Limibacter armeniacum: one gene and its partner. The protein of the gene in region 2 interacts with the protein of the main gene of each other region in a pairwise test. Links are inferred from orthologs where the notes say so. Each region holds a gene or a part of one and is shown on either strand. Other genes may lie near its edges. The genes, in order: gyrB and gyrA.

Region 1 (14,987 bases), 2.6 Mb from region 2 along the record:
TTTAGGGTAAATGTTTTTGGAACGGCGATGATTACCCAAAAGGCAGTTGAGATCTTTAGGAAGCAACAATCTGGGAACATAATTACGATTGGAGGCTCGGCGGCTGTAGACGGTTTTCCGACCGGAACTGTATATGCAGCTTCTAAGGCTGCCGTTCGGAATATGACACAGACTTGGCGAAAGGAATTGAGAGGTTCTAATATTAGGGTGACCCTGATAAACCCTTCTGAAATGACCACAGGGTTTCCTAGTCCTCAAGACAGTAATTATCCTCCACAAGGAGTGAAAAATAGACCGGAACGTCCTTCTGAGCCAACTAAGTTAAGAGGTGAGGAAGTAGCTCATCTAATTAGGAGTATACTGGAAGTCGATGATAGGGGTTTTGTGCCTGAGCTTAACCTTTGGGCGACAAATCCATCAAACTAGATCTTAGGGTAAAGAAATAGCTTATGAAGCCAAAAGATGTATTAAGAAAGTGGGTTGAGTTTTTCAACAGAGCAGATGTAGACGGGTTAGTTACACTATACCATGAAGGTGCAATCAATCATCAGGTTGCAAACATGCCCATCCATGGGAGGGTTGCGATTAAGGAAATGTTTGAGCGTGAGTTTGCAGCAGCCGAAATGACTTGTATTGTCGAAAATATCTTTGAAGATGGGGATTGGGCAATAATGGAGTGGAAAGACCCTTTAGGACTGAGAGGCTGTGGATTTTTTCAGATTGTTGAAGGGAAAATCATACTGCAGAGAGGATATTGGGATAAGTTATCTTTTTTGAGACAGCATAACTTACCGATACCTAAGAAATAAACAACCCCATCCTGATGTATAGCAGCATGGGGTTACCCTATTAAGGAAGTTCGTGTCAATGAAAGTTGACCTGAACATTTCCCAAGAAAGTCGTTCCTTTGATCAATAAACGGAAGTTTTCAATTGGTTTACGTTCTGAACTGTTGGACGTACCAGTTTTTAGAAGCTTTTTGTACCATTTATTACCTTTGTCAGACTCTCGGTATTGGCCAAGTGCCGTACTCATTTCTTTTTTGATGGCTGTGCCATAAGGAACATGGATTACTACTTCTCCCAGAATATTGTCCATATCCAGAATCAGGATCTTGTCTTTGAAATCCTCATTTCTCAAATCAAGTCGAGTAGTGCCAAGCCTTGATTCCACTTTAACAAAAAGCATGGTTACCTCCGTAGCAAGATTGCGAAAGCTGACATTATTTTCTCCTAATGTGGTCACTACCTTTACAACTTCTCCACGGTTTTGTGAAATGTCCGTTTTCAGTTCGCCCATTATGGTCGATATTTTGTTGGGTGGCAAGTTCTGAAACTTGGGAAGCTGCTGAGATGAAGCGTTTACATTATTTGTTTTGGCCTGAAAAGGCTGCAGATGCGATGGGAAATCATGCAGAATTTTTGAAAGGTCTTCTACAGATTTAGCTTCATAAGCCATTTGCAGTCTGTTTTCATAATCTGTCTCTTCTAGCTCGTGCTGCGTGAATGCATCCTGTAATGCTTGTATAACTTGCTCTCTTTTTTTAGGAAGACCAAATGTTGTTTTTTGTAGCATGATAGTGATTTGTTGACACCAGTTATTTGATTGAAGTTGAAATATTGTAAGTAAAATCAGCTGATGCAAATTTTTGAATAAAATCAGGAGATTATGTCCTTACATATTCTTCTTTATCGATAAAAGTCAACATAAAGTTGGGTGCGAGAGGGGGATTAGTGTTCTTTTTTATAAAAAAGAACCACCCTTAAAATATTAAAGGTGGTTACTGATGTTAATTAGTCACAATAAATGCTTAGTTGTTGTCTTTATATGGAGGCTCTTCGTTGATTTTGATGCCATAGCTTTTAATAGCCGATCCAGAGAAGTAGCCAATTGCTTTTCCTTCTGATTGTTCATTTATAGCGATGATATTGGTAGGCAGGTTTACTACAGGAGTAGCGAACAAGCCACCGTTTTGCATCTGTTCTTTTGCCATACTCATAAAGCCAAAAGCGCCATCTGTAAGGGAATGAATCTCAACATAAATTGAATCACCAACCTCATAAAGTGGAAGCTCATCAATCTCATCTGCATCCAGATTTGGATTGATTCCTGTCCTTACAGGTGGAATAAATGCCACTCCATCTGCATTCTCATCATTATTTGTTCCTGGTATAATGTCATGTACCAAGTTCATTTCACTTACCTTGTTTAGGAATTTACCGTTTTTCCAAGTTTTAACCCAATAGTAATCATTTTTTCCTTTTAGGTCATACGCCCATAGTTCTGCCACTATAGTTTCAACAGGGTAGAACAGGCTTTCCTCTTCCTTGTAAACCTGAATTGAATCTATAGTAGGTACACGTTCGATAGAAGTGAACGCTTCGTATGCTTCACCATTTGGCATACTGATACTCAATTTGTATTGTTCCTGATAGAAACCACCACTAGTCTCATCATTGATATCCTCACGAAGTCTGATTTGAAGCGTATCATCAGCTGATGTAGGCATCCATGTATAGACACCATTCTCATTTGTATCCGTAAAGGTAATAACTTTACCTTCATTCAGTAGATCTTCTACCGTAACAGAAGCACCAGTTGCAGGTAATGCTTGGCTGGTAGAGAAGTAAGGTTTGCTATAAGTCAGTTTAATCTCCTGTTCTCTAAACCTGTTGTTGATAAAGGCGTCTACTACAAGCTGCGTCTCGCCAGGAGTTACGTCAATTTCTACAACATCTTCACAGCTGATAACTGATATAGCCGCTAGTCCTATCAGTAGTGCTTTGATATATTTTTTCATGTTGATCAACATTTCTATGATTGCTTAACAGTATGGAATATTGAATTACTTAGCTTCCTATCAGAATTTGAAGTTGTAAGACACTGATGGAATCACAGAGCCTATGATAGAAAGCTGTGTAGCCTGATTGTCTGTCACGCCATAAGGCATCCTGTCAGAGTTTGGGTTGAACGAGATGGAGAATGGGTTACGACGGTTATACACATTGTACAAGGAGAATACCCAGTAGCTCTCATAATTTTTCCATCTATGATTCTTTTTGGATGGTGTTAACGTTGCCGAGAGATCCAGTCTATGGTAAGCAGGTATTCTATAGTTATTTCTTGAATCATCAGGGTTATGAGGTGGTGAGTAACCTTGGATCTCATATGTATTGGTAGGGAACGAAGCTGGCGTGCCCGATACATATGTGAAACTTCCTGAGAAAGACCATTTTTCGTTGAGATCATAGAAAGAAACCAATCTTACATTGTGTGTTTGGTCAAATCGGGCATTATACCATTCATTGTTGTTAATGTCATCTGTCAACCTTTCAGTCTTGGAAAGTGTATAACTTGTCCAGCCGTGGAATTTGCCTTTGGTCTTTTTTACATAGAATTCAGCACCATAAGCTCTACCTTTAGATTCCAATAAGTCACCTTCTATATATTCATTCAGCAAAAGGTCAGCATCTACTACATAGTCTACCAGTTGGCTCATGTCTTTGTAGTACACCTCTACTGAGGTCTCATACATATTGTTTTTCAGGTTTTTGAAAATACCTAAGGCTACCTGATCAGCAATCTCTGGCTTGACATTTTTTGTACTTGGGTACCAGATGTCCAGTGGAGAGGAGGCTGATGTATTTGAGATCAGGTGTATGTACTGCGCTGTACGGTTATAGCTTGCCTTGATAGAACTGCTTTCGTTTAGCTGAAATTTAGCTGAGAATCTTGGTTCTAGATTCCAGTAGGTTTTGACAGATTCCCATTGTTCATAGGACTGTGCAGAAGAAGCAATAGGCTCTCTTCCATATCCAGGCTTTTCAGGTGCTGCAAACTCATAAGTGGTGGTTTCTCCTAGGTATGAAAAAGTAGAAAGCCTTAAGCCGTACTGAAGGGAAATGGATTTGTTGATATTTTGTTCATTTCCAATATAAGCGGCACTCTCTACACCATACATTTCAGGAAGGATATAGGGAGGGATTTCGTTATTAGCTACTACTGTTTGCGTTTCTCCAGGACTGAACTTATAGAGTATACTATTGGCTCCAAATGTCAAGGTATTATTGGTGTTAGCGTAAAGCGTAAATTCTGGCTTTACACTGTAAGTTTGGATATTTGCTTTCCAGTTAAAGGAGTCATCATCATTTCCAAAACTTAACTTGTAGTCATAATTACTATAAAAAGCTGTTGTGTTGAAAAATAGCTTTTCATTGAAAAGGTGGTTCCAGCGAGCACTCACTGTACTGTTTCCCCAGTTGAAACCAAATAAGTCAGCAGCTTCGAATACATCTCTTCCTAGGTAAGCGGAAAGGAATACCTTATTTTTTTCATTGATATTCCAGTTTACTTTACCTGTAACGTCATAAAAATTGAATACAGAGTTTTTGAGATCGTCACTTAGGAATGGCTGTGCAAGGATGTCAGCATAAGAACGTCTACCTGCAATAATAAAAGATGCCTTGTTTTCGACAATTGGCGCTTCAAGAGTCAGTCGGCTGAATATTAATCCAACACCACCCTGTCCTGAAAATTGGTTGTCATTTCCCTCCTTCATTCTGACATCAAGAATGGATGACAAGCGACCTCCATATTGAGATGGAATTCCTCCTTTAATAAGTTTCACATCCTTTACGGCATCAGGATTGAATACGGAGAAGAAGCCAAACAGGTGAGAAGAGTTGTAAACAGGGGCTTCATCCAGCAGTACCAAGTTCTGACCAACACCGCCACCTCTTACATTAAAGCCTGAGGCGCCTTCACCTACTGTACTTACGCCAGGTAGTAGTTGTATACTCTTGATAATATCTACCTCGCCCAACAAGGCAGGCATCTTTTGGATGGTCTTAATGTTGAGTTTTTCAACACTCATTTCAACATTGGCGATATTGGCATCTTCACGTTCGCCTGTTACTACAACTTCATCAAGTTGTTCGTCTGCTGCATTAAGCCTGACATCTACACTTTGGTTGCTTTGGCTTAGGTCTATTTGCTGTTCAGTAGAAGTATAACCAACATAACTAAATGTTAGCGTGTACTTGCCCGGTTCGACAGTGATTGAGTAGAATCCATAGGGGTTGGTAATGGCACCAGCCTTCAGTTCTTTTATGTAGACACTCACCCCTATAAGAGACTCTCCCGTAGCATCATCTTTGATGTAGCCGCTTACTGTAGTCTTTTTTTGGGCGTGCAATGGTAATGATAACAGTAATATACAAGGGATAAATATGCTACTGAATAATCTTAAAAAATGGTTTTTAGTCATGTCCAATGGTTTAAAGCGATTTGGTTTAGGATGCAAACTTACTTTAGAGTTGACAGTTTTAATAACCTTCAAGTCATAGAGTGGTTAAATAATCTTTACTTTTTTGCATGGTAAAGATTGCCTTATTAAAAAATCGCTCAAACCAGAACATGATCAACCCGAGTTTTTAAGGAGTGAATTCGTCATAATAGTCGACCAATCACATGAGAATTTTATGCTTGTTCTTTCCATACCTTAAAGACTTTTTGTGCCTGATCCCTTTCTAACTGTATAAAGTCAATTTTCCTTTTCTCCATAGGTTTTTCCAGTTCTCGGTAAATCTCCGCATCATCAAAGCCAATTGCCTCCGCATCATTTTGGGTGTTGGCATAATATACTGTTTGTATGCCTGCCCAATAGATGGCTCCAAGACACATAGGGCAGGGCTCACAAGAGGTATAGATTACACAGCCGGTTAGGTCAAATGTGGATAGCTGTTGGCAGGCATTTCTGATGGCAACAATTTCGGCATGGGCAGTAGGATCGTTTTTTGAGGTTACATGGTTACAACCTTCTCCCACAATTTTATCGTCTTTGACAATGACTGAACCGAAAGGGTAACCTAAATTGTTCTTTAAGCCGTGCATGGAGAGTTCAATAGCCCGCTGTATGAAATTTATATGGTCTTTTTTCATGATAATTCTTGAAATAAATTAAATGATTCTAAAAATATTTAAATATTTGTGTCAAAGATTAATGGAAGATTGTATATAATATAACTGACCATTAATGAATTAACAGAAAAAAGCGAATTGGCTTTTTATCCACAAATATGTATGAGGAAACTTATTCTCGTACAAATGACAACTATAGAGTGATAATGATAACAAAACTTACAACTAGAGTCTTTGTATTGTTGAGTTTGGCCTTAACAATGTTCGCTTGTGACTTTGCACAAGATGACGCTGACTTGGGGCCATCTGAAGATGATCTGATATACACAGATCATTCGGTTTCTATTCAGGATGAATATTCTTTATCCAGATTTACAACTGAACAATTGGTAGACCGTGCTGAAGAATGGATTGAAACCTATACAGATGGGCAGGTTACCAAATACTTTTACACTGACACACCTACAGAACAAGGAGGGGTAGAAGGTTGGATTACTTTATTAGGGCTAGACTATAAAATAGAGATATCAGTGACAGAGTCTCAAGTGACGTTTGTAGCCATATTCAACATACCAACAACAGAGGGTTACCTGTTACCAGAGATTGTCAGAGAAAATTTGTTTGAGCTTGAAAATGATTTTGAGCGCTTCATAAATGAAGAAGCTACAGTTTCGTAAGCAGAGTCCAACCTTAATCAGGGTTGGACATTTTATATAATAGGACTTTTTGCATATCTTCCCACCAATTTTTTAATAATTCAACCTATATAACATGGAAATGCTATTTACAGTCGAAGGTATGATCAGCCTTCTGACTTTGACGATTCTGGAGATTATTCTTGGTATCGATAATATTATCTTTATCTCTATAGTCAGCAGTAAGTTGCCAGAGCATCAGCAAGACAGAGCCCGTACAATCGGTATCTTGATGGCTTTGCTGGTAAGAATTGCGCTGCTGTTCGGTATCACTTGGCTGATTTCATTAAAAGAACCATTGCTGACCATCAATTTCTTGGAGAACTTCCATATTGATCCAAACTTCAGTGGTAGAGATTTGATTCTATTAGCTGGTGGATTGTTCCTGCTGACGAAGAGTGTTTCAGAAATTCACCACAAGGTAGAAGGTGATGAACATGAAACGGCTGTTAAAAAAGTGACATCACTCATGAAAAGCATTATTCAGATTGTACTGATTGATGTGGTTTTCTCTTTTGATTCCATCCTTACAGCTGTAGGCCTTGTGGATGAAATCCTGATCATGATTGTGGCTGTAGTTATTTCACTTGGAATCATGTTGGTATTCTCAAAGAAAATCGCCGATTTTATCAACCGTCATCCTTCAATTCAGCTTTTAGCACTTTCATTCCTTGTATTGATTGGCTTCCTGTTGGTGATCGAAGGGTTTGGTGAAGAAGTGCCGAAAGGATACGTTTACTTTGCCATGGCGTTTGCGTTCTCTGTAGAATTACTGAACATGAGAATGGAAAAGAAGGTCAATGAAGTAGAGAAAAAAGAAGTGAATAGTTAAGCAAACTATTACATAATGATTAATGCTAAAAAAGCATCCTTTCAATGAGATGAAAGGATGCTTTTTTGTTTTTGTACCATCGACTTTAAATTAAAAAAAAACAACTTCTACAAGAAGCTGTTTTTCTACTGTGTGTACTAAAGCTATTTGACTTTGAGAGTGAAATTTGTGTGGAATCTCTACTCTCTCAATCAATTTTAGAGAGAAAGCAATTTGCTTTACCTTCTCCCTTTATGACAAAACAAATGTATACTTGACTTTTCTATACACCAATTCTTCAGGGGATTATTTAACTGCTTGATACCCAAATTACCCGATTATTAGGATAGGTGCATCACTGTTTTCAGGGAGTAATTGAGGCGAAAAAAAAAGCGCCATCCCAATTAAGGAATGACGCTTCTATATTTTAAAGTGCCTGTTGCTTATGCATCAATGTTTGCATAACGGGCATTCTTCTCAATAAAGTCACGACGAGGAGCAACTTCATCACCCATCAGCATAGAGAATAGGTGGTCAGCTTCAGCTGCCGACTCAATGTCTACACGCTTCAGGTTTCTGAATTCAGGATCCATTGTTGTAGTCCAAAGTTGCTCAGGGTTCATCTCACCAAGACCCTTGTAACGTTGGATATGTACTTTGGATTCATCACCTGCTCCCAGCTCATGAACAGCTTCTCTTCTTTGACGTTCTGTCCAGCAGTAACGCTCTTGTTTACCTTTTCTGATCAGGTAAAGTGGCGGCTGTGCAATATACAGGTAGCCATTCTCGATCAGTGGTTTCAGGTAACGGAAGAACAGTGTCAAAATCAGTGTACGAATGTGGCTACCATCCACATCGGCATCGGTCATGATGATGATTTTGTGATAACGCAACTTTGTAAGGTTTAGCGCTTTCTCATCGTCTTCAGTACCGAAAGATACACCTAGAGCCGTGATGATATTCTTGATCTCATCATTGTCGTAGATCTTGTGCTCCTGAGCTTTCTCAACGTTAAGGATTTTACCTTTCAGTGGAAGAATAGCCTGGAAGTTACGGTCACGACCTTGCTTAGCAGAACCACCTGCTGAGTCACCCTCCACTAGGTACAGTTCACATACGCCAGGATCTTTTTCTGAACAGTCAGCCAGTTTACCCGGAAGACCTGAGCCGCCCATAACGCTCTTACGTTGGACCATCTCTCTTGCTCTACGAGCAGCGTGACGAGCCTGGGCAGCTGTGATCACCTTTTGGATGATCGTCTTAGCCTCTTTTGGATGCTCTTCAAGGTAAGTATGCAGTACGTCAGCTACGCAAGTGTCTACAACACCCATTACCTCAGAGTTACCAAGTTTGGTCTTGGTTTGTCCTTCAAACTGTGGTTCAGGAACTTTTACTGAGATAATTGCAGTCAGACCCTCACGGAAGTCATCACCTGAGATATCTACCTTTACTTTGTCAAGCATGCCAGACTTGTCTGCATAACTTTTCAGTGTACGAGTCAAGGCTCTTCTGAAACCTGCTACGTGTGTACCTCCTTCGTGCGTGTTGATATTGTTCACGTAAGAGAATACATGCTCAGAGTAAGAAGTATTGTAAGTTAACGCCACCTGAACAGCAACATTATCCCTTGTGCCTTCCATATAGGTAGGAGAAGGAAGTAGTGAAGTTCTAGTGTCGTCCAAGTATTTTACATATTCTACAAGACCACCTTCAGAGAAAAATTCATCAGAAAGGTAAGTGCCATCCTCGTCGTCTTTAACACGCAAGTCAGTCAGCTTGATGCGGATACCTGCATTCAGGTATGCAAGCTCACGAAGTCTTGTGGAAACAGTTTCAAAGTTGTATTCACTAACAGTGAAGATAGAGTCATCAGGCATGAAATGTACTGTTGTACCTGAACGATCTGTCTCACCGATTACTTTTACATCATAAAGCGGTACACCGATTTCATATTCCTGCTGGAATACTTGTCCTTGACGGTGAACAGTCACTGTAGTGTGTTTTGACAGGGCGTTTACACAGGAAACACCAACACCATGAAGACCACCTGATACTTTGTAAGTATCTTTGTCAAACTTACCACCAGCGTGAAGAACGGTCATTACCACCTCCAAAGCAGATTTTTTCTGTTTTGGGTGAATGTCGGTTGGGATACCTCTACCGTTATCGGATACTGATATAGAGTTGTCTTCGTTAATTGTTACTTCGATTGTATCGCAGTAACCCGCCATAGCCTCATCAATGGAGTTGTCTACAACCTCCCAAATCAAGTGGTGAAGACCTTTTACCCCAACATCACCGATATACATGGCAGGGCGCTTTCTTACTGCCGCCAATCCTTCCAGTACCTGGATATTACCAGCTGAATAATTGTCTTTGTTTCCTTCCATATTTTCGTTTATTTCTCACCTCTCCGAAGAGAGTATTTATTGTAGCCAAGTTGAAGTACAAACAAAATGTACTAAGCTTAGTGCTGATGACTTCTAACCAATAATGATGGGTAGAAGAAACCAATTAAAAACACCATGAATATGTGTATTTGAAACGCAATCCGAAGGTGTTTTTCAATGAATTATTCAAAATCGAATAACCTCACGAAAATACAATTTTTTAATGGCTTTTTCAACTTGAATACCCTATTCAAACAGATTGATTTGAATTAATCTGTTAATGCCAAACAGTGTGTTCGTGCTATTCACTTGGCTAGCTGTCTTATACGGATCTTGGCTTGGTAATCAAGGCTGCTTTTGTACTCGTGTTCATCAAATTCAAGTACTTGATGGTAATACTTTACAGCCTTGGAATTGTTTCCACTTTGCTGCATCAGAATGCCCATCTGTAAGCATGAGTTGGCAGCAAAGTATCGTGGTATTCGTGCACCAGACTCTACTGTTTTCTGGTAAAAATAAAGAGCTTGTTGTGCTTTGTGAATCTTATGGTAAATCCGAGCTTTTCGATATAGGTATTCTACTCTGTCTTCATCAGAGGTAAGGCTGTCCAGTGGTATTTTTTCCAGTACAGATAGTGCCTGTGTGTATTCTCCACCATCAGTGAGGATACGGGCTAGTGTAATGTCCTTATTAGGGAGTTTTTTGTATTCACTGAACCTGAGTGCATATCGGTCAGCAGCAGCCAATGTACTACCTTCTGACTGAGCAGCTTTTAAGTATTTATTGTCGGGATGTCCAGTAAACCAATAGCAAAGAAACAGTTTGAAGTTAGAGTCTTTGATGTAGTCTTTCCCTTGGTTGATATCCAGAAAGTGCTGAAGTTGAATCGCAGCGGGTTTGAATTTGCCATTGCAGAGTAACAGGTTTCCTTTTAAGTAAGGAAGGTAGTCAAACCAGGTATTTTTGCTTTCTAGCTTTTGAACACATTTCAACCCAAATTGGCTGTCACTATGCTTAAGGGCTATCCATGCTCCTGCCAAATGAGTGATCAGGTTGTCAGGTCTTGCGGCTATTTGCTTTTTGATAGAAGAAAGGGCTGCTTCTCCCTCATTTAGAAGGTAAGCTTGAATCAAGGCTGTAGCTAATTGTGCTTCTTCAGACAATAAGTCAGAAGAGTCGGCAATCCCATAGAGATATAGCAGTGATTCCTCCGAAGGGGAAATGCCCAAAAGTTTTGTGATCCAATGCAGGTTTTCGGGGATAGCCTTGAGGGTTAAAGCCAGTATTCCCATGGTCTTCTTGCTTGGGGTGAAGTCGGGATGTTGTTCAAGGTTGTAGGCGGTATATCTGTAGGCTTTTCTGAAGTCTAAGAAAGCATTGATACTCTCTCCATAACGTGCTTTTACAAAAGCCCATTGTAGGTGTATCTCTGCGGTGGCAAACGTTTTGTACGGGGATGAAGGAAGCTTATCTAGCTTGTTGAGTCTCTCGTTTAGTTTTGACAAACTTTCTTCATAGGTGTCTTTATCAGAGTTGAGTAGGATAGGGGTGATCTCTGCAAGGTTTTCAAGGTAGAGGTGCAAAGGGTGTAATTGGTTTTGCTGATGTGGGATAGCCTGTTTTATTCCTTTAAAGTTTAAGGAAATGAAATCCTGGTAAAAAGGGGTGAAGTCTTGTAGTTCTGTTGGTTTTAAATTGTACTGTAAGGTGTTTTGACACAGTCCATTAAAAGGATGTGATTGGAAAAGTATCGTGATGATAATGAAAATAGTATAGCGACAATACTGCATTCTCTTTTGTTTCGGTGCTGGTTCGTGTTTGCTAAAGATATGTCTTATCACATGTAATCTGACTATATTTGAAAATTGGCCTTGAATCTCACTTTTGTACTAAGTATAGAATAAAGTAGGGAGATTATTCTCGTTAGGCGCAAATTTAAATATCATAACGTTGGGTTTGATGCCTAAAGTCTAAAGGAATGCTTCATAAGAAAAAAAATAGGGGGCTATGAAATTAAATATTAACATTCAGTTGTTAAGTTTTGAAAAAAGCTTGAACTTTTATAGGAGATATTGCATTTAGACATAGTGAAGGTTGATTAAATCAAATTTGTTATCAATAAAATATAAATATACTAGCTATGCAATTTATGGTTGAGGCTGAAATGCCAGAAGTCTTTTCTGATGAAATCCTGGATATGATCCCGAATGAAATCACTCGTATGAATGATTTGATGAGTGATAATGTCGTAAGCAGCTATACGCTGTCTGGTGATCGTAAGAGGCTTTGGGTAACTTTGGATGTGGAGAATGAGGAGAAAGCCAGAGAGGTAATGGATGGCTTTTCATTGGCTGATCATATGCATTATGAGATCTATGAATTGGCTTTCCTTGAGACTGCTCCAATGCGCATGCCTGCGTTCTCCTTGAATTAAGAAATCAAAAAATATTATGGAATATATCGCCATAGCAGGGACTGTTATGGCTTTTTTTGTGTTCAAACGTTGAATTATTGGGGCAGACGGAAAATGTTTTGGTTAAGGTATTTTAGGCTTCCAATCTTTTAGGTAATTTATTAGATAGTACGATCTACTCATTCTAACCCTCTTTCAATATTGGTACAAGCTCCTTTTATATTGAACTTATGGAAGCATCACTTAGCTTTTCTGAAAAAGCAAGTGAATGATTTTGCTTTGACAGGTAACTTACCTCTGCTGGAAGAAAATATGCTTGTAGTGGGGCATGCTCAGACTGATATTTACATAGGTGAACTTTCAGTCGGGGACATTGTCGGAGAGGTTCGTACATACTTGAAAGATAAATGCCAGTTGGAGGAAGAAGCGTATAAGGATTGGCTTTATGGGGAAGGGCATGATTACAGAATGGTACAGCTGTCGGACGATTCTGTATGGACTTTGCGTTTGGGAGCAGAACAGGGGTTGTTTATTCACCTGCACCCTGCACGGGATGTGCCAAGTTCAGTTAGGGTTAAGGCAATAACCCTTAAAACAGCTATTCTAACGCTTGTGATGGCTTTGAAAGAAGATAAAGACCCATATGATGTTGACTTGATCAACTCTGTAAGACGTACATTTCTACAAGCTCCTCCGGTACAAAAACTGAGGGAGGGTAGGGGATTGGAGAAAATATTGTCCATACTGGTCAAGTGAAAAAAAGCATTGCTTCCCATAGAAAGAAAGCAATGCTTTTAGTTTTATTAGTGACAATGACCGTCAGGTCCATGTACATGTTTGTGGTCAATCTCTTCTTTTGTCGCTTCTCTAAGGTCAGCGATTTTTCCCTGATAGTGTAAGTCATATCCTGCTAATGGGTGGTTGAAGTCCATTTGTACACGATCCTCTTCCACTTCCATGACTTCCGCAATATGCTGCTGTCCCAAATCATCCATCATTGGAATCAGTGAGCCTTTTTGCAGTTGGGAGCGGTCAAACTTTTCATCTCCCTCAAAAGCACTCATAGGTATAAAGATGATTTTCTCTTCATCGTAATTACCAAAAGCCTCTTCGAATGACAGGTGAATATCAAACTCATCACCTTTTGCCTTGCCAACGATCTTCTCTTCAAAGTTAGGTAAGACATAGCCTGTCGCATACAATACGGTCAGTGGGTCATTCTCATCTTTCTCTTCAAATAGGTATTCGATATTGTCACCATTGTCAACGTACATTTTGTAATGTAAGGTCACGACACATGGTTTTTGAGCTTCTATCTTCATCGTGTTGCTTTTAGCGTGAATATTATTCAGACCTGTTATCTGATAAAAACATGAATAGAGATATAAAAAAATCCCGCCTTATTGAAAAAGGCGGGATTTGTATATTTCTGAATATTGATTGCTGATTAACCAACTGAACCTTCCAAGCTAAGCGCAAGAAGCTTTTGAGCCTCAACAGCAAACTCCATTGGAAGTTTGTTCAGTACTTCTTTACAGTAACCGTTAACGATTAGGGCAACAGCTTGCTCTGTATCGATACCACGTTGGTTACAGTAGAAGATTTGATCTTCACCAATTTTGGAAGTAGTAGCCTCGTGCTCTACCTGACCCGTTTTGTTGCCAACTTCAATGTAAGGGAAAGTGTGAGCTCCACAAGTGTCTCCCATAAGCAGTGAGTCACATTGAGAGAAGTTACGAGCGTTTTCAGCTTGTTTCATCACTTTTACCAAACCACGGTAGCTGTTTTGAGATTTACCAGCAGAAACACCTTTAGAAACGATTCTAGATTTAGTGTTCTTGCCAATGTGGATCATCTTAGTACCTGTGTCAGCTTGCTGCATCTTGTTGGTAACAGCTACTGAGTAGAATTCACCAATAGAATTGTCACCTTTCAGGATACAAGAAGGGTATTTCCAAGTTACAGAAGAACCAGTCTCTACCTGAGTCCAAGAAAGTTTGGCATTGTCGCCGTAGCAAATACCACGCTTCGTAACGAAGTTGTAAATACCACCTTTACCTTCATCATCACCAGGGTACCAGTTCTGAACTGTAGAATATTTTACTTCAGCGTCCTTGTTAACAAAGATTTCTACTACAGCTGCGTGCAATTGGTTTTCGTCACGTTGAGGAGCTGTACAACCTTCAAGGTATGAAACGTAAGAACCTTCTTCAGCTACAATCAGTGTTCTTTCGAACTGACCAGTATTGGCAGCGTTTATACGGAAGTATGTTGATAGTTCCATCGGGCATCTTACACCTTTTGGGATGTAACAGAATGAACCGTCAGAGAATACAGCTGAGTTCAATGCCGAGAAGAAGTTGTCATTTACAGGAACAACAGATCCAAGGTATTGCTTCACCAATTCTGGATGGTCTTTAACTGCTTCACTGAAAGAACAGAAGATGATACCCAGCTCACCAAGCTTGTCCTTAAAGGTCGTGGCTACTGAGATTGAGTCAAAAACTGCATCAACGGCAACACCTGTCAGTCTTTTCTGCTCTTCAAGAGAGATACCCAGTTTCTTGAAAGTCTCAAGAAGCTCAGGATCCACTTCGTCCAAAGACTTTGGCTTTATCTTTTGTTTAGGCGCAGAATAATAGATAATGTCTTGGTAATCTATATTCTCAAAGTATACGTTCGCCCAATCAGGACACTCCATCTGTTGCCATCTCTCGAAAGCCTTCAGTCTCCACTCCAACAGCCATTCCGGTTCCTCT
Region 2 (15,211 bases):
CAACAGCATCTACTTCTCAAATTTTGGGCAATAATGAATGTTTTGAACCATACACTTCCAATATCTACAGCAGAAGGGTACTTTCTGGTGAGTTCACCATTGTAAACAAGCACCTGCTCAAAGATTTGGTTGAAATGGGAATTTGGAATGATGACCTAAAAAATGAACTGATTGCCAATAATGGCTCCGTTCAAAATATCAGACGCATTCCTCAACACCTCAAGGACCTTTATAAAACAGCTTGGGAAATCAGTCAAAAACATATCATTGATATGTCGGCTGACCGTGGGGCATATATCTGTCAGAGTCAGAGCTTGAACGTTTTCATTGAGAACCCTAACTTCGGCAAACTGACTTCCATGCATTTCTATGCTTGGAAAAAAGGTCTTAAAACAGGTATGTACTACCTAAGAACCAAGGCTGCGACCGATGCTATCAAATTTACCGTAGACACACAGAAGCTATCACAGTCACAAGCAGAAGAAGCTCCTGTATCAGGTCAATCCTGTTCTTTGGATGATCCAGATTGTATGTCTTGCTCTGGTTAATAGCTACAGGATAAACTGATTCTCTATACAACTGTGATTTATTAGGGAATTATAGATATAGAAAAGCCGTCTATCAGTATTTTGACAGACGGCTTTTCTTATTTCTTTATCTAACAGGAAGTAAATTACTCACTCTTTCCTGCTATTTCTCTGTTCATTTCCAATGACTCAGTAGCTGCTTTTTGCTCCTCTTCATGTGCTGAGAATTTTTTCTGGAAAACCAGAATAAACAACACTCCCAAGAAAATTGCCGAATCAGCTATATTGAATACAGGGCTAAAGAATATAAAGTGATTTCCTCCCACTACAGGTACCCAAGATGGATAAGTGCTTGACACCATTGGGAAATAAAGCATATCAATCACTCTACCATGGAACCAAGGAGTTGGAGAATTAGGAATCACATTTCCATCAATCAATACTCCATAAAACACACTGTCTATCACATTACCAAGTGCTCCACCTAGAATCATTGCCAAACAAACCAAAAAACCCCAATGAGCCTTTCGTCTTGCTAAGTAGGCAATTGCATAAGCGATACCACCTGATGCTACTATGCGGAACAAGGTAAGGATCAGTTTGCCAAACTCCATGTCAAACTGCATTCCGAATGCCATTCCTGGGTTCAATAGGTAATGAAGGCGAAACCAGTCTCCCAATACGTTTACTTCTCCAAGTGGTCCCATTTCCATATTGAAATGCACCAACATTTTTGAAGCTTGGTCGATCAGGATCACCAGCAATGCCACCAAATAATATTTTTTATATTTCTTCATCTAAAAAGTAGTTGTTCTTTTCAATCAGGTTTAAAGCACGCTCTATCAACCCTTGATGTTACAAAAGTTAAAGTGCCTGTTGTTTACGATTCCCTTATCAGAGACAATAAAAACAGTTAAAGCGTTCCCTGTTTGTATGTAAGGGTTCCAAAAAAGTATTAACAGGCGCCTAATTTAACCAACATCCTCTTAGGATAGAAATGTTTTTTTGCTGAAACTCCTAAATTCAGATTTCACTAGGCCTTAGCTTTATTTTTGTTAGCCAGCTGACCACATGCTGCGTCAATGTCTTTACCTCTACTACGGCGTACATGAACATTTACTCCTTTCTTGCGCAAGTATTCGGCAAACTGATCAATCTTGTCCTTTTCAGCATTCAGGAAATCTGCTTTGTCAATTGGATTGTATTCAATGATATTCACTTTACAAGGCAAATGCTTACAGAATCTGTAAAGTTCATCCGCATCTTTAAGTGAATCATTAAAATTATTGAATACGATATATTCGTAAGTAACTGGGCTTTTTGTCTTGGCAAAGAAGTACTTCAGTGCATCTCTCAAGGCTGGCAAGCTGTTCTGCTCATTGATTGGCATAATCTGGTTACGCTTCTCATCATTGGCAGCATGCAACGAAAGTGCAAGGTTAAACTTCACATCCTCGTCTGCTAACTTACGGATCATCTTGGCAATACCAGCCGTTGATACCGTGATACGCTTGGCTGACATTCCCAATCCAAGGTCTGAGGTGATATACTCAACCGACTTCAATACGTTAGCATAATTCAGCAATGGCTCTCCCATACCCATATACACGATATTGGAAAGGTTCATCCCGTAGTTATCTTGTGCTTGCTTATTGATCTCAACCACTTGGTCATAGATTTCGGCAGCATCAAGGTTTCGCTTACGGTCCATATACCCTGTCGCACAGAACTTACAGGTCAATGAGCACCCTACTTGAGAAGAGATACAGGCAGTCATACGGGTGTCAGTCGGAATCAGTACACCTTCTACCAAATGTTCATCATGCAACTTAAAGGCTGACTTAAATGTACCATCGTTACTGTGCTGCATGTCAGCTACAGAGATAGGTGCAAAAAAGAAATGCTCTTCCAACATCTCTCTTGTCTTTTTTGAGAGGTTTGTCATCTCTTCAAAAGAGCGTGCTGATTTCTTCCAGATCCAATCCTGAACCTGCTTGGCTCTAAACCCTTTCTCCCCGTTTTCCTCCAGAAACTGTTTAATATCCTCCGGAGACACTTTCCTAATATCTTTCTTCTTGATTACTTCCACTGTGTGATTCGATGATTTAATTGAATGGTGCAAAGCTACACATAAAAGGTTACAACCTGACAACCATTCAGCTATTTCACCATTGTTGATCTCTAAAACTATTCAATCAAAAAAAACCTGAACCTAGTAAATAAGTTCAGGTTTTTTTGTGAATTATACTAAACCAGCCTAAAAACCCTAAACAGGTGATTATAACCAGTTTAATGAAATGTATAATTATCTCAGCTCATCTGCTTTTTTCAGAGCAGCTTCAGCCTCGTCATATTTCTTAGTCAGCGTGTAGATTCTAGCCAACAGCTCCCAGTACTTTGCTTCGTCTGGCTTCACGTCTTTCGCTTTAGTTGCCAAAGGCTCTGCTTTTGCAGTCATTTCAGCAATCTTACCTTCCAGCTCAGTCGCTTTTGCTTTGTCTTTGAAAGAGCCGCTTGCACTTCTTGGCAGGTCGTTCAGCTCTCTGTTGTAAACTGTTGCTCTGTTGTAGTACAGTGCACTTGCATTGTACAGACCATCAGTGTTCTCAGGGTTGATAGACAACAGGTTGTCGTACTGAGCAGCAGCTTTGTCAAAGTACTCTTGGCTTTTTGCCATATCGCCATCTTCTCTAGCTTTCTCAGCAGACTGGTCATAAAGAACAGCCAAGTTGAAGTTCAGCATTTCATCCTTAGGCTTAGCAGCCAATTGTGACTCGATAGATCCAATTGCATCGTCAAGTCTGTCCAGTCTTGCATAGTAAGAAACAACTTGAGCATTCAGTGTTTCGTCTTCTGGCATTACTTCCAGACCTTGTTTAGCAACTTCCAAAGCTTGAGCGTAAACCTCATTTGCTTTTTCTTGAGCAGCTTTTACATCTGACTCAAGCTTAGCCAATTTTGCTTTTTCCTCTTCCAATTGCGCTTTTGCATCAGCAGCAGCTTTCTTGTTTTCAGCTGCTTTTTGAGCAGAACCTCTGTAACGCTTACCAGCGCCTTTACCGTAGTAATCAGCTCTTTCAGTAGCTTGCTCAAGCTCTTTATTCAGCTTCTCGATGTTACCTTTTGCTTCTTTGATGTCATACTGCTTAGAAGAGATTTCTTCTTCGTAAGGAGCTGCTTTCTTAGAAACAAAAGTAAGCTCTTGGTAATACATGTTAGGATCAACAAAGTCCAAAGCTTTCAGCTTGTTGATCAACTCCACTGTTTTTTCTTGTGCAGCAATAGCCTCTTCGTCTGAAGCCTCACCTGCTACAGTAGCAGCAGCATAGAAAGCGTATTTACCAGCAGTTGTATCTTCTGGCTTTACATTAAATGCTCTTTCCAAGTTTTCCAATGCAGCTTGGTAATCATTTTCGTTGAATGCGTTAGCACCTGCTTGGAAGAAGTGGTTGTAAAGAACATCGTAGCTTGACTGTCCACCTTTCAGCACGTTTGCTGGCGCCTCAGGGTTGAACACTTCTTGGTATACAGAGCCTTTCTCCTCTTCTACCTCTTTGATTTTAAGGTAAGAAGCTTTTGCTTGCTCGATATACTCATCTACTTGCTCTTCAGGAGTTTCTTCTGAAGTAGCCAATGCAGTGTATGCATCGCCTAGCTCTTTCAATGTTTTAGCACTCGCAACTTCAGGTTGTACTTTATCAGTTTTACCTTTTGCTTTGTACTTTTCGTTTTTAGCTGCAACTTTTGCAACTTCTTGATCAGCTTTTTCCTGCACTGCCTGCAGGTCAGCTTTAAGTTCCTCAACAGATTTTTGTGGTGCAGCAGGAGTACCGTTCTGCGCAAATGATGTTGATAATACTGTTACAGAAAGCAACAGTAAAAAAGTGATTCTTAGGAGTTTCATAGAAAATTATACTTTTCTTAAATTATATTGCACTTTTTTAAAAGGTGTTCGCAAAACTAGCAGAAAAATACATAACTATTGATGACAAATAACATTATTTTAACCCTCCAAGTTGTTCTTTTAACACGTTTTAAAGCTTTGTAAACCCCTTTTATCCATTTAAAGTGTTCTGTCATTAATCGTGACTATCATTAAAACCCGATCTTTAAGTTAAAGGGTTTCAATACCTTCCTAATATTGAATATATCACACATCTTATAGACACTGTTATAACACACCAATAGAACAGTTTAATTTCTGGGAATTAAGTTTTCTCCAACAAAAAAAGGACTACTAGAATACCTAGCAGTCCTTTTGGGCTTTGAGACACTTTATTGTCTCTCAAAAATATTCGCTTACTCTTCTTCTTCAGAGGCAGTATTTTCTGCTGAAGGATTCTCCGTTTCTGTTGAAGGAGTTTCCAACACTTCACCTTCTTCAAGGATCTCCTCTTCTTTTTCAAGAGCATTTACTTTTTCTACTGAAGAAATCTCATCTCCATCATTCAGACGGATCAGTTTAACTCCTTGTGTCGCTCTACCCATGACACGCAAGCCTTCAACAGCCATACGGATCGTGATACCAGACTTGGTAATAATCATCAAGTCCTCTGCATCAGTAACCGTTTCGATTGCCATCAGGCTACCTGTTTTTTCTGTTACCTGCATCGTCTTGACACCTTTACCACCACGGTTTGTGATACGGTAATCCTCAATTGCAGTACGCTTTCCGTAACCTTTTTCAGATACCACAAGCAACGTTGTTTCAGGATCACTGATACATTCCATACCAACTACCTTATCCTGATCGCCTTGCAAAGTAATCGCCTTTACACCTGTAGCAGTACGTCCCATTGCACGAACTTTCTCTTCAGGGAACCTGATAGCAAGACCAGACTTAGCTGCCACAACAATATCGCTGCTGCCATTAGTCATGCTTACATTCAGTAGCTTGTCTCCTTCATTGATATTGATCGCTGCAATACCACTTGTTCTTGGACGTGAATAAGCTTCCAGCGTAGTCTTCTTGATGATACCCTTCTCCGTACACATTACTAGGTAATGGTTATTTACGTAGTCAGGATCAGTAAGCGTTTTCACACTGATGACCGCCTGTACATTCTCTTCAGGAGAGATTTCGATCATGTTCTGAAGTGGACGTCCTTTGGAAGTCTTGCTACCTTCTGGCAAGCGGAATACTTTCAGCCAGTATACTTTACCTGCATTGGTAAAGAACAACAGGTAGTTGTGGTTTGTAGCCAAGAATAGGTGTTCTGTGTAGTCATCACTTTTGGATGCTGCACCACGTGAACCTACACCACCACGTCCTTGCTGTCTATATTCTCTTAGTGCTGTACGCTTGATATAACCTTCTTTAGAGATGGTAATGATCATTTCTTCATCAGGAATCAAATCCTCGATTTCCAGATCATCTGCATTCATCTCAATCTCAGAACGTCTTTCATCACCGTATTTATCTCTCAGCTCTACCAGTTCGTCCTTGATGATACCCATACGCATCTCCTCACTTGCCAACACTTCTTTCAAGTAAGTTACTTGCTTGGTTACTTCATCGTACTCAAGCTGAAGTTTCTCTCTTTCCAGACCTGTCAGACGTTGCAGACGCATATCCAGAATCGCTTTAGCCTGTACTTCTGAGAAGTCAAACTGCTCCATCAAGCCCAATCTTGCTATGTCTCCATCCTTTGAGCTTCTGATCAGCGCAATCACCTCATCAAGGTTGTCAAGTGCTTTCAGGTAGCCTTCCAGAATGTGCAGACGCTTTTCTGCTTCTTCCAGTTCAAACTCTGTACGACGAACCACCACTTCGTGACGGTGTCTTACATAGTATTTGATCAGCTCATAAAGGTTCAGCGTTCTTGGCTTTCCTTTAACAAGCGCTACGTTATTGATACTGAAAGAAGTTTGAAGTTGTGTATGCTTGAACAGGGTATTCAGCACCACATCAGGCATTGCATCTTTCTTCAGTTCGTAAACGATACGGATACCTCTACGGTCCGACTCATCACGAATCGTGCTGATGCCTTCAATTTTCTTATCATTGACCAACTCAGCAGTCTTCTCAATCATGGAAGCTTTGTTCACCTGATAAGGGATCTCCGTTACCACGATCATTTCTCTGCCTGACTTGTTCTCTTCAAAGTGTGACTTCGCACGCATCACAACCCTGCCACGTCCCGTCTCATAGGCTTTCTTTACGCCATCATATCCGTAAATGATACCTCCTGTCGGGAAGTCAGGAGCCGAGATGTGCTCCATCAGTTCTGCCACCGTAATTTCAGGGTTCTCGATATAAGCAACCACGCCATTGATTACCTCTGTCAGGTTGTGTGGAGCCATATTAGTGGCCATACCTACCGCAATACCGGCAGATCCATTTACCAACAGGTTAGGAATCTTACCTGGCAATACCGAAGGCTCCTTCAGGGAGTCGTCAAAGTTTGGTACGAAGTCAACCGTATTTTTCTTCAAATCTGCCAGCATTTCACTGGAGATTTCTTTCATACGAGCCTCCGTATAACGCATCGCAGCGGCAGAATCACCGTCAACCGAGCCAAAGTTACCTTGACCGTCTACCAATGGGTAACGCAGTGACCACTCTTGTGCCATACGTACCATGGTATCATATACTGACGAGTCACCATGAGGGTGATACTTACCAAGTACCTCACCTACAATCCTTGCTGATTTCTTATATGGTCTGTTGTAGCTTAGTCCCAGTTCAGACATACCGTATAACACACGGCGGTGAACTGGCTTAAGCCCATCCCTTACATCAGGAAGGGCTCTTGAGATGATTACCGACATTGAATAGTCAATGTAGGCACCTCTCATCTCGTCCTCGATATTGATCGGGATAATATTTTCTCCTTCTGCCATTCTATTATATAATTAGTTCCGGATTCATTTCAAGCGACTTCTATTTGCCTGCTTGTACCGATTTCGCATTTCAGACTGCATTCAATATGGCAGGTGTTCTTGAAATACATTTGACATGAATTCAGACACCCAAATCAAAAATCCTAAAAATGTACTTTTCTAGGATTTTTTTTGCCTTTTAACGAAGTGGCAAGATACAAAAACAAGGCGCAACTCACAACATTAATACCAGCATGAATAAAGGAATAAATGGAATGTAAAATCGGTTTTAAAACCCGAATGGATTGCTTAAAAAAAGAACTCTCCGAAATACTTCAGTTCTAATGTATTATTGAAGGATTCCGAGGAGCTTATATTTATTTTTTCATACAAAAAATAAAGCCATTAGAAATATAGAACTGACATTAATATTAAAACGTGTTTTCCATTCATCTCTCCCTCCTTCCGAAAGCACATTGGTATACTCTGAACCTAGCCAAGGCTGGTTCTTACCCATAGCGAAGTCTACATAAGTATAAACACTACCTGCTGAAACCATTACCCTAACTATGTTCATCTAGGAAAGTATCATCATGGGTTTCAAATTTTCCACCCTTTGAAGTAGGGTAAAGGTGATGGATTGTATTCTTGAAAAATTTCCACGAAAACTCAATAAAACTAAACTTCACTGCGTAAACACATCTCTACCTACTCAGTACCTCTTTATACGACACACAGTGTTTAACATTTTTTAATGAGGCATCTTTTCCGCTTCCATTTTTACCATTCATTATTATTGCAAGGAATTGTGAAACTGGAAAAAGGCTTGAGCAAGTTGAAGTGAATATCCATCAGGATAAAGCATTAACAATGCTTACTCTCAACCATTCAAACCTCGTACCTGAGATCAAATAGTTAAAACCATAGACATAATCACCCTTTGTTAGGCTACAAAGCATTACGGTCTTGGTATTATTTTATATTTTGGCGAATCTGTTTTCAGTCATAAACAAAAACCAATGGAAATACTGGAGAAACAGAAGCGAGGAAAAGCTTCTGCCTCAAATATGGATCTTATGAAAAACTTCAAGCAAATCAACAACATCACCGGTTGGGCGGTGTTCCTTGTGGCGCTGATTGTCTATACAATCACACTGGAGGAAACTGCCAGCTTTTGGGACTGTGGTGAGTTTATTGCCGTGTCCTACAAGCTGATGGTACCCCACCCTCCTGGTACACCATTTTTTCAGCTAATCAACAGAATGTTCTCTTTCCTTGCTCTAGGTGATGTGACAAGAGTAGCTTTCTGGATCAACTTCTCGTCTGCATTTTTCAGTGCGTTAACGATTCTTTTCCTTCACTGGACAATTGTATTGTTAGGCATGAAAATCATTAAGCCTGCCAATGGAAAAGAGTACTCTACAGGGCAAATCATTACCCTGATGGGTGCAGGTGCTGTTGGTGCGCTGGCTTATACTTTCTCAGACTCTTTCTGGTTCTCCGCTGTAGAAGCAGAAGTATATGCAATGTCCTCATTCCTGACTGCCGCTATTATCTGGGCAATCCTGAAATGGGAACGTATTGAGAAAGCCGCTATCGCTAACCGTTGGCTAATCCTGATTGCCTATATCATTGGTCTTTCAATGGGTGTTCACTTGTTGAACCTTGTGGTACTACCTGCTATGGCCATGATTTTCTATAACAAGCACTACCCTGAAGGAAACTTGAAAGGGTTGGTTGTTGCTATTGGTATAGGTGGCATACTGATTTTGGTATTTATGTTTGGCGTAATCCAAGGACTTCCTGAAATCACTTTTGGCTTCGATAAGTTCTTTGTCAATACATTGGGAATGCCTTTCAGTACTGGTGGTATTTTCTTCGCAATATTGCTGTTGGGTGGTGTTGCATACGGAATATATTACTCCCAAGTACATGGCAAAGTAACCATGAACAATATTTTCCTTGGTTTGGCTTTCGTCCTGATTGGTTATAGCTCTTATACATTGCTACTGATCCGTTCCAATCAAGAGACACCAATTAACGAAAATGCTCCTGACGACCTACTGAGCTTCGTATCTTACCTGAAACGTGAGCAGTATGGTGACAGACCTCTGCTTTACGGACGTAACTTTACAGCTCAGCCTACTGAAACAAAACAGGTAGGTGACAAATACCGTCAGGCTACAAAAAATGGAAAAGACTACTATGAGGTATATGACCACAAAGTAAAACAAATTTACGACCGTAAAGACGAGATGCTGCTGCCTCGTATGTACAGCAAGCAACCAGGTCATGATAGACTGTATCAAGAAAAAACAGGCTTGCAGCAAGGAGAGAAACCTACTATGGGTGACAACCTTTACTTCATGTTTGACTATCAGCTAGGCCACATGTATGCCCGCTACTTTATGTGGAACTTTGCAGGTAGACAGAGTGACTATAAAGATGCAGGATGGAGCGCTCCTTGGGATGCTTTTGCTGCAGACCTTCCTGGTGTATTGGAAAACAACAAGGCAAGAACCAACTTCTTTATGTTGCCACTGCTACTGGGTCTGTTAGGACTATTTTTCCAGCAGACAAAAGATCAAAAAAGCTTCCTAGTAATGCTGATGATCTTCTTCCTTACAGGTGTAGCCCTTGTACTTTACCTAAACTCACCTCCAGTAGAGCCACGTGAGCGTGACTACATTTATGTAGGGTCCTTCTATGTATTTGCTATTTGGATAGGAATGGGTGTAATGGCCATTTCAGAGCTTCTGCAAAGTAAAGCTAAAGGCGTTACTGCCCCTGCCATAGCTACAGCACTTTGTATGGTAGTTCCTGTACTGATGGGTACAAGCGGATGGGAGAGCCATAACCGCTCTAATAGATTCCACTCTATTGATCAGGCTCGTAACACCTTAGCCAGTTGTGCACCAAATGCTATCCTATTTACAGGTGGTGATAACGATACGTTCCCTCTTTGGTATGTACAAAATGTAGAAGGCTACAGAACGGATGTAAGGGTTGCCGTATTGAGCTACTTTAGTACAGGATGGTACCTAGAGCAAATGCGTCAGCAACAGTATGAATCGGCTCCATTACCACTTGGACTGGATCAGGAAAACTACCGTGAAGGTAAAAACGAATATATTCCTCTTGTACCGGATGACAGAGCTAAAGGCGGTGTTAACCTGAGTGCTTACCTTTCTTTGGTTAACCAGAATAGCCCTGCCGTACAGGTTCCTTTAAGTGATGGAACACGTACAGCTATGCTACTTTCAGATACATTCGTTTTGGATGTAGACAGCTCGGGTGTTATCAATCAAGGCTTTATTCCTAAAGGAAAAGAAGATCAGGTTGTCAGCAAAATGGTTTGGAAACTAGGAAGAGGTAAACGCCATATCTTCAAAAATGAATTGGCGTTACTGGACCTGATTTCCAACAACAAAAACTGGGAACGTCCGATTTACTTCAACAATACATCAGCGAATACCTTAAGCATGGATCTTCGCAGATATATGATGCTGGAGGGCATGACTTACCGTCTGATGCCTATTATAACTGAAAACACTGGTGATGTAGGGGAAGTAAACACTGATGTAATGCTTGAAAACATCAAGCACTTCCAGTTCCGTGAGATGAACAACACTGATGTTTACTATGATGATGAGTACCGTAAGTTTGGAGCCAATACGCGTTACAACTTCTACCGTTTGGCTGAAGACCTATATCTGAAAGACCGTGAGGCTGAAGCTAAGCAAGTAATGGACTCTGTATTGTACCATATTCCTGACAATACGATTCCATACAGCTTCTATGCTCCACGCTATGCAGATCTTTACCACAGACTTGGAGATCATAAAATGGCAGACTCTATTGCCAATACTGTAGCTGAGCGAGCAAAAGAAACAATCGTTTACTACTTAAACCATAACAGCGCTGATGAAAGTGTGCAATCACTAGCTCAACGCAGTATGGTAACACTTCAGCAACTTTCTATGATGTATAAGAGCAATGCTGAAGAAGCGCAACAAAAAGTAAAAATGCTTAAGGAACGTGGTCAGGAAATTCTGGAGCTTCCTGAAACGCAACTGATGCAGGAAATTAAACGCAATGAAGAGTTGATTCACATCTACCACGAAAGAGCCAACAAATACGGTCAGATTTATGCTGAAGTATATGGTGATATGTATGGAAGATAGAATAAGATTCATCATCGGAAATAATTAATATAAAGGCTGCTCTATTAATGGGCAGCCTTTTTTTGTGATTAGTCAAGAAGTTTCACCTCCAAAACTTATCTACTATAGATTATTGTTCATTATAATTGATACAATTCTTCTAAAATGACCTTCCGCATTCTATTTCCCTTTCTTACGCTGTAACTTCGCTATTAACTATCACTCTGTAACTTCACCATCTATGTCCAATAAGCTTTACTTACTCCTCTTACTGTGCCTTGTTTCTCTACAGCTGATGGCACAGCGTACATACCTCAGTCATCAACTCAACAGTAATTCCCTAGAAATTACAACAAGTGACGGTAAAATCACGATTACCCCATATACTGAAGATGCTTTTCAGGTACAATTCCATAGCAAGGACACCACCAACTATCCTGCATTTGCTGTAGTTACTCCTCCTCAAAAACTTCAAACAGCATTTGCTTCCAAAGGCAACACCCTCCAGTATGGAACGGAAACAGAAGGCGCTTTAAATGTCCAAATCACTAAAACACCCTTTAATATTCGGTTCTATTATGGCAATAAATCTCTCACCTACGAAGCTGACGGTTACTTTGATACAGACTCACTCAAAGGCTTCAAATTCAGCACAGAAAAAGATGAACACCTGTACGGAGGTGGAGAAAGGGCTCTTCCTCTTGACCGGTCTGGATATAGACTTCCATTATACAACAAAGCACATTATGGCTATGAGGAACACAGTGAACAGATGAATTATGGAATGCCTTTAGTCATTTCATCAAAGAATTACGCCATCCTCTTTGACAATCCAACTAGTGGGTTTATTGACTTTGGCAAGACAGACAAACGAGTACTTTCCTTTGAAGCTTTAGGAGGAAACATGACTTACTTTATCATTGGAGGAAATACGCCTGCCGAAGTGACAACCCACCTTACAAAGCTGACAGGCAGGCAACCACTACCTCCAAGATGGGCTTTCGGAAACTTTGCCTCACGGTTTGGATACCATTCTCAACAGCAAGTCAAACAGGTTGCAGACCAATTCCGCCAAGAGCATATACCTCTGGATGCAGTGGTGCTAGACCTTTTCTGGTTCGGCCCTCAGGTGGTCGGTTATATGGGAAACCTTGACTGGTACCGTGACGCATTTCCAAACCCTGACCAGATGATTGAAAACCTGAATGACAAAGGCATCAAAACGGTACTTATCACAGAACCCTTTATTTTGACCACTTCCAAAAACTTCCCTCAGGCTGTAAGTCAAAAAGTACTGGGGACAGACCGCTCAGGTAAAGCCTTTGTCTATCAATTCTTTTTTGGTGAAACAGGGTTGGTAGACATTTTTAAACCAAGAGCCAAAAGGTGGTTTTGGAGCTTCTACGACAAACAGGTCAAAAAAGGTGTTGAAGGATGGTGGGGTGACCTTGGAGAACCTGAAGTCCACCCTAGCGAATTACAACATATCAATGGCAGCGCTGACTTGGTTCATAATGCTTACGGGCATGAATGGGCAAAAATGATATATGAAGGATATGAAAAAAACTATCCTGACAAAAGGCTATTCATGCTAATGCGATCGGGTTTTGTAGGCTCCCAACGTTATGGTCTAATACCTTGGTCTGGGGATGTAAACAGAACCTTTGGAGGTTTAAAACCTCAAGTAAATATTTCCTTGACCATGGGCATGAGCGGACTTGGCTATATGCACTCAGACCTCGGTGGTTTTGCCATTGGTGAGCAAACTGTTCAGGAAGTCGAAGAATTGTATATCAGATGGATGCAGTATGGCGTATTTCAGCCTATTTACAGACCACACAGCCAAGAAGGTATTCCTTCAGAGGTCATTTATTTTAAGGGAAAAACGAAAGACATCGTCAAACGCTATATTGAAATGCGCTACAAGCTTCATCCTTACATTTACTCCCTTGCCTTTGAAAACAGTCAAACAGGCATGCCTTTGATGCGTCCACTCTTTTTTGAAGAACCAAACAATAGAGAATTACTCAACTATGACAAGAGCTACTTGTTTGGTGACAACATACTTGTGACACCCATCACTTCCAAAGGAGAGAAGACAGCCAAAACATACCTACCTCAAGGCAACCAATGGGTAGATTTCTGGACTGATAGGACTTATAACGGAGGTCAGTGGGTAACAACTTCCCTAACAATGGATGACATCCCCGTTTTTGTAAAAGGAGGTAGTTTTATTCCTATGTCTCCACTGTTTCAAAGCCTATCCAACTACAATTCTGACAGCTTGACCATACACTATTTTGCAGATCCAAAAGTCAGTGAAAGCAATGGGCAAATGTATGATGATGATGGTAAAACAAAAGACTCCTTCAAGAAAGGGCAATATGAACTAATGACATTCAGTGCTGAGAATAAAAAAGGGAACATGACATTTACTTTCAACCAGTCTGGAGGAGTATATACAGGGCAACCCGAAACCCGAAAAATCGAGTTGGTTGCCCATCAGGTTCTGGTCGCACCAAAAAAAGTAAAAGTCAACAAGGATCACTTGGACGCCAAAGACTATCATTATAATCTTGAGAAGCAAACCTTAAGTATTCCTTTCAACTGGAAAAAAGGAGAAGAAGTCATTATTAAAATCAAATAATAAACAGAGAGCTTATTCCATAAAAAGTTCATTGAAACATATTGATAAGAAATTGTTTAAAACAATGATTTTTTGTCTCAGTGTATTTATATTTAGTTAGTAACTAACTACATAACCCAAACACTTTTTATGGAACAGTTCATGACCTTTATCCTGTCATGGAAAGGCTTTTTATTGCTTTTCCTAATTGTATCAGCGATTTACATTCACTTTAGGGGCAAAACCCGTTACTCGTTTTTAAGACAATTGACAGACCATAGTACTTTTATGGCACCTATCAATTTGTTGATGTACCTGTTTTCTTCCGCCCCGTCAAAACCATACCTTTCCACTGCTGACTTTCCTCAATTGAGTTTACTGAAAGACAATTGGGAAACGATACGTGAAGAAGCTCTTCTACTTGAACAAAGTGAACTGATTAAAGGCGCTGACAAATACAACGACATTGGTTTCAACTCTTTTTTCAGGCGAGGCTGGAAAAGGTTTTACCTCAAATGGTACAATGACTTTCACCCATCTGCATTGGAATACTGTCCTAAAACCATAGAATTGGTCAGACAGGTGCCAGGCATCAAGGCTGCAATGTTTGTCGTACTTCCTGCCGGTAGCTTTTTGCCGGAACACCGAGACCCGTATGCAGGATCTTTGCGCTACCATTTAGGGCTGATTACACCAAATGATGAAAAATGTGAAATTGTAGTTGATGGTCAATCCTACTTTTGGAAAGATGGCGAAGATGTATTGTTTGATGAAACTTATATACATCATGCTGAAAATGCAACAGAGAAAGATCGCCTGATTTTCTTCTGCGATGTAGAGCGACCTATGAAGCTAGTGATAGGAAAATGGTTGAACAGCTTTTTCAGTTGGTTTATTATGGCAGCAGCTGCTTCTCCAAACATGAAAAACGACAAGACAGGAAACCTCAACAAGGCTTTCCGCTATTTATATTCAGTTAGGTTATTAGGAAAGGAAATCAAGCAAAAAAACAAACCTGTCTACTATGGGTTGAAGTATGCCATTTTTGTTTCAATTTTCTATCTCATATTTTT

Evidence for each region.
Region 1: the proteins of gyrA (region 2) and gyrB interact in binary tests that used the Escherichia coli proteins (3 or more experiments, as listed by UniProt). The link is inferred for Limibacter armeniacum from one-to-one orthologs.

The regions. Positions count from the first base shown.
Region 1 is NZ_JBAJNO010000009.1:717,042-732,028, reverse strand. Bases 7,343-10,223 are described here. They hold gyrB (DNA topoisomerase (ATP-hydrolyzing) subunit B), read right to left. Parts: upstream 9,816-10,223; coding sequence 7,869-9,815; downstream 7,343-7,868. Other genes in these bases: V6R21_RS20740 (tetratricopeptide repeat protein), read right to left, coding at 10,121-10,223; V6R21_RS20750 (TerC family protein), read left to right, coding at 7,343-7,446. Outside these bases: V6R21_RS20785 (SDR family oxidoreductase), read left to right, coding at 1-426; V6R21_RS20780 (ester cyclase), read left to right, coding at 450-809; V6R21_RS20775 (DUF1707 SHOCT-like domain-containing protein), read right to left, coding at 865-1,575; V6R21_RS20770 (DUF4249 domain-containing protein), read right to left, coding at 1,811-2,800; V6R21_RS20765 (TonB-dependent receptor), read right to left, coding at 2,861-5,266; V6R21_RS20760 (nucleoside deaminase), read right to left, coding at 5,479-5,940; V6R21_RS20755 (hypothetical protein), read left to right, coding at 6,126-6,596; more of V6R21_RS20750, read left to right, coding at 6,691-7,342; more of V6R21_RS20740, read right to left, coding at 10,224-11,398; V6R21_RS20735 (hypothetical protein), read left to right, coding at 11,956-12,249; V6R21_RS20730 (hypothetical protein), read left to right, coding at 12,451-12,984; V6R21_RS20725 (FKBP-type peptidyl-prolyl cis-trans isomerase), read right to left, coding at 13,032-13,550; Fe-S cluster assembly protein SufB, read right to left, coding at 13,676-14,987. UniProt on the Escherichia coli protein: DNA gyrase negatively supercoils closed circular double-stranded DNA in an ATP-dependent manner to maintain chromosomes in an underwound state.
Region 2 is NZ_JBAJNO010000009.1:3,306,826-3,322,036, reverse strand. Bases 4,599-7,703 are described here. They hold gyrA (DNA gyrase subunit A), read right to left. Parts: upstream 7,371-7,703; coding sequence 4,827-7,370; downstream 4,599-4,826. In the rest of the region: V6R21_RS31550 (ribonucleoside-diphosphate reductase subunit alpha), read left to right, coding at 1-548; V6R21_RS31545 (lipoprotein signal peptidase), read right to left, coding at 674-1,324; 23S rRNA (adenine(2503)-C(2))-methyltransferase RlmN, read right to left, coding at 1,561-2,616; V6R21_RS31535 (hypothetical protein), read right to left, coding at 2,833-4,431; V6R21_RS31525 (hypothetical protein), read right to left, coding at 7,735-7,926; V6R21_RS31520 (glycosyltransferase family 117 protein), read left to right, coding at 8,369-11,533; V6R21_RS31515 (TIM-barrel domain-containing protein), read left to right, coding at 11,754-14,159; V6R21_RS31510 (aspartyl/asparaginyl beta-hydroxylase domain-containing protein), read left to right, coding at 14,289-15,211. UniProt on the Escherichia coli protein: A type II topoisomerase that negatively supercoils closed circular double-stranded (ds) DNA in an ATP-dependent manner to maintain chromosomes in an underwound state.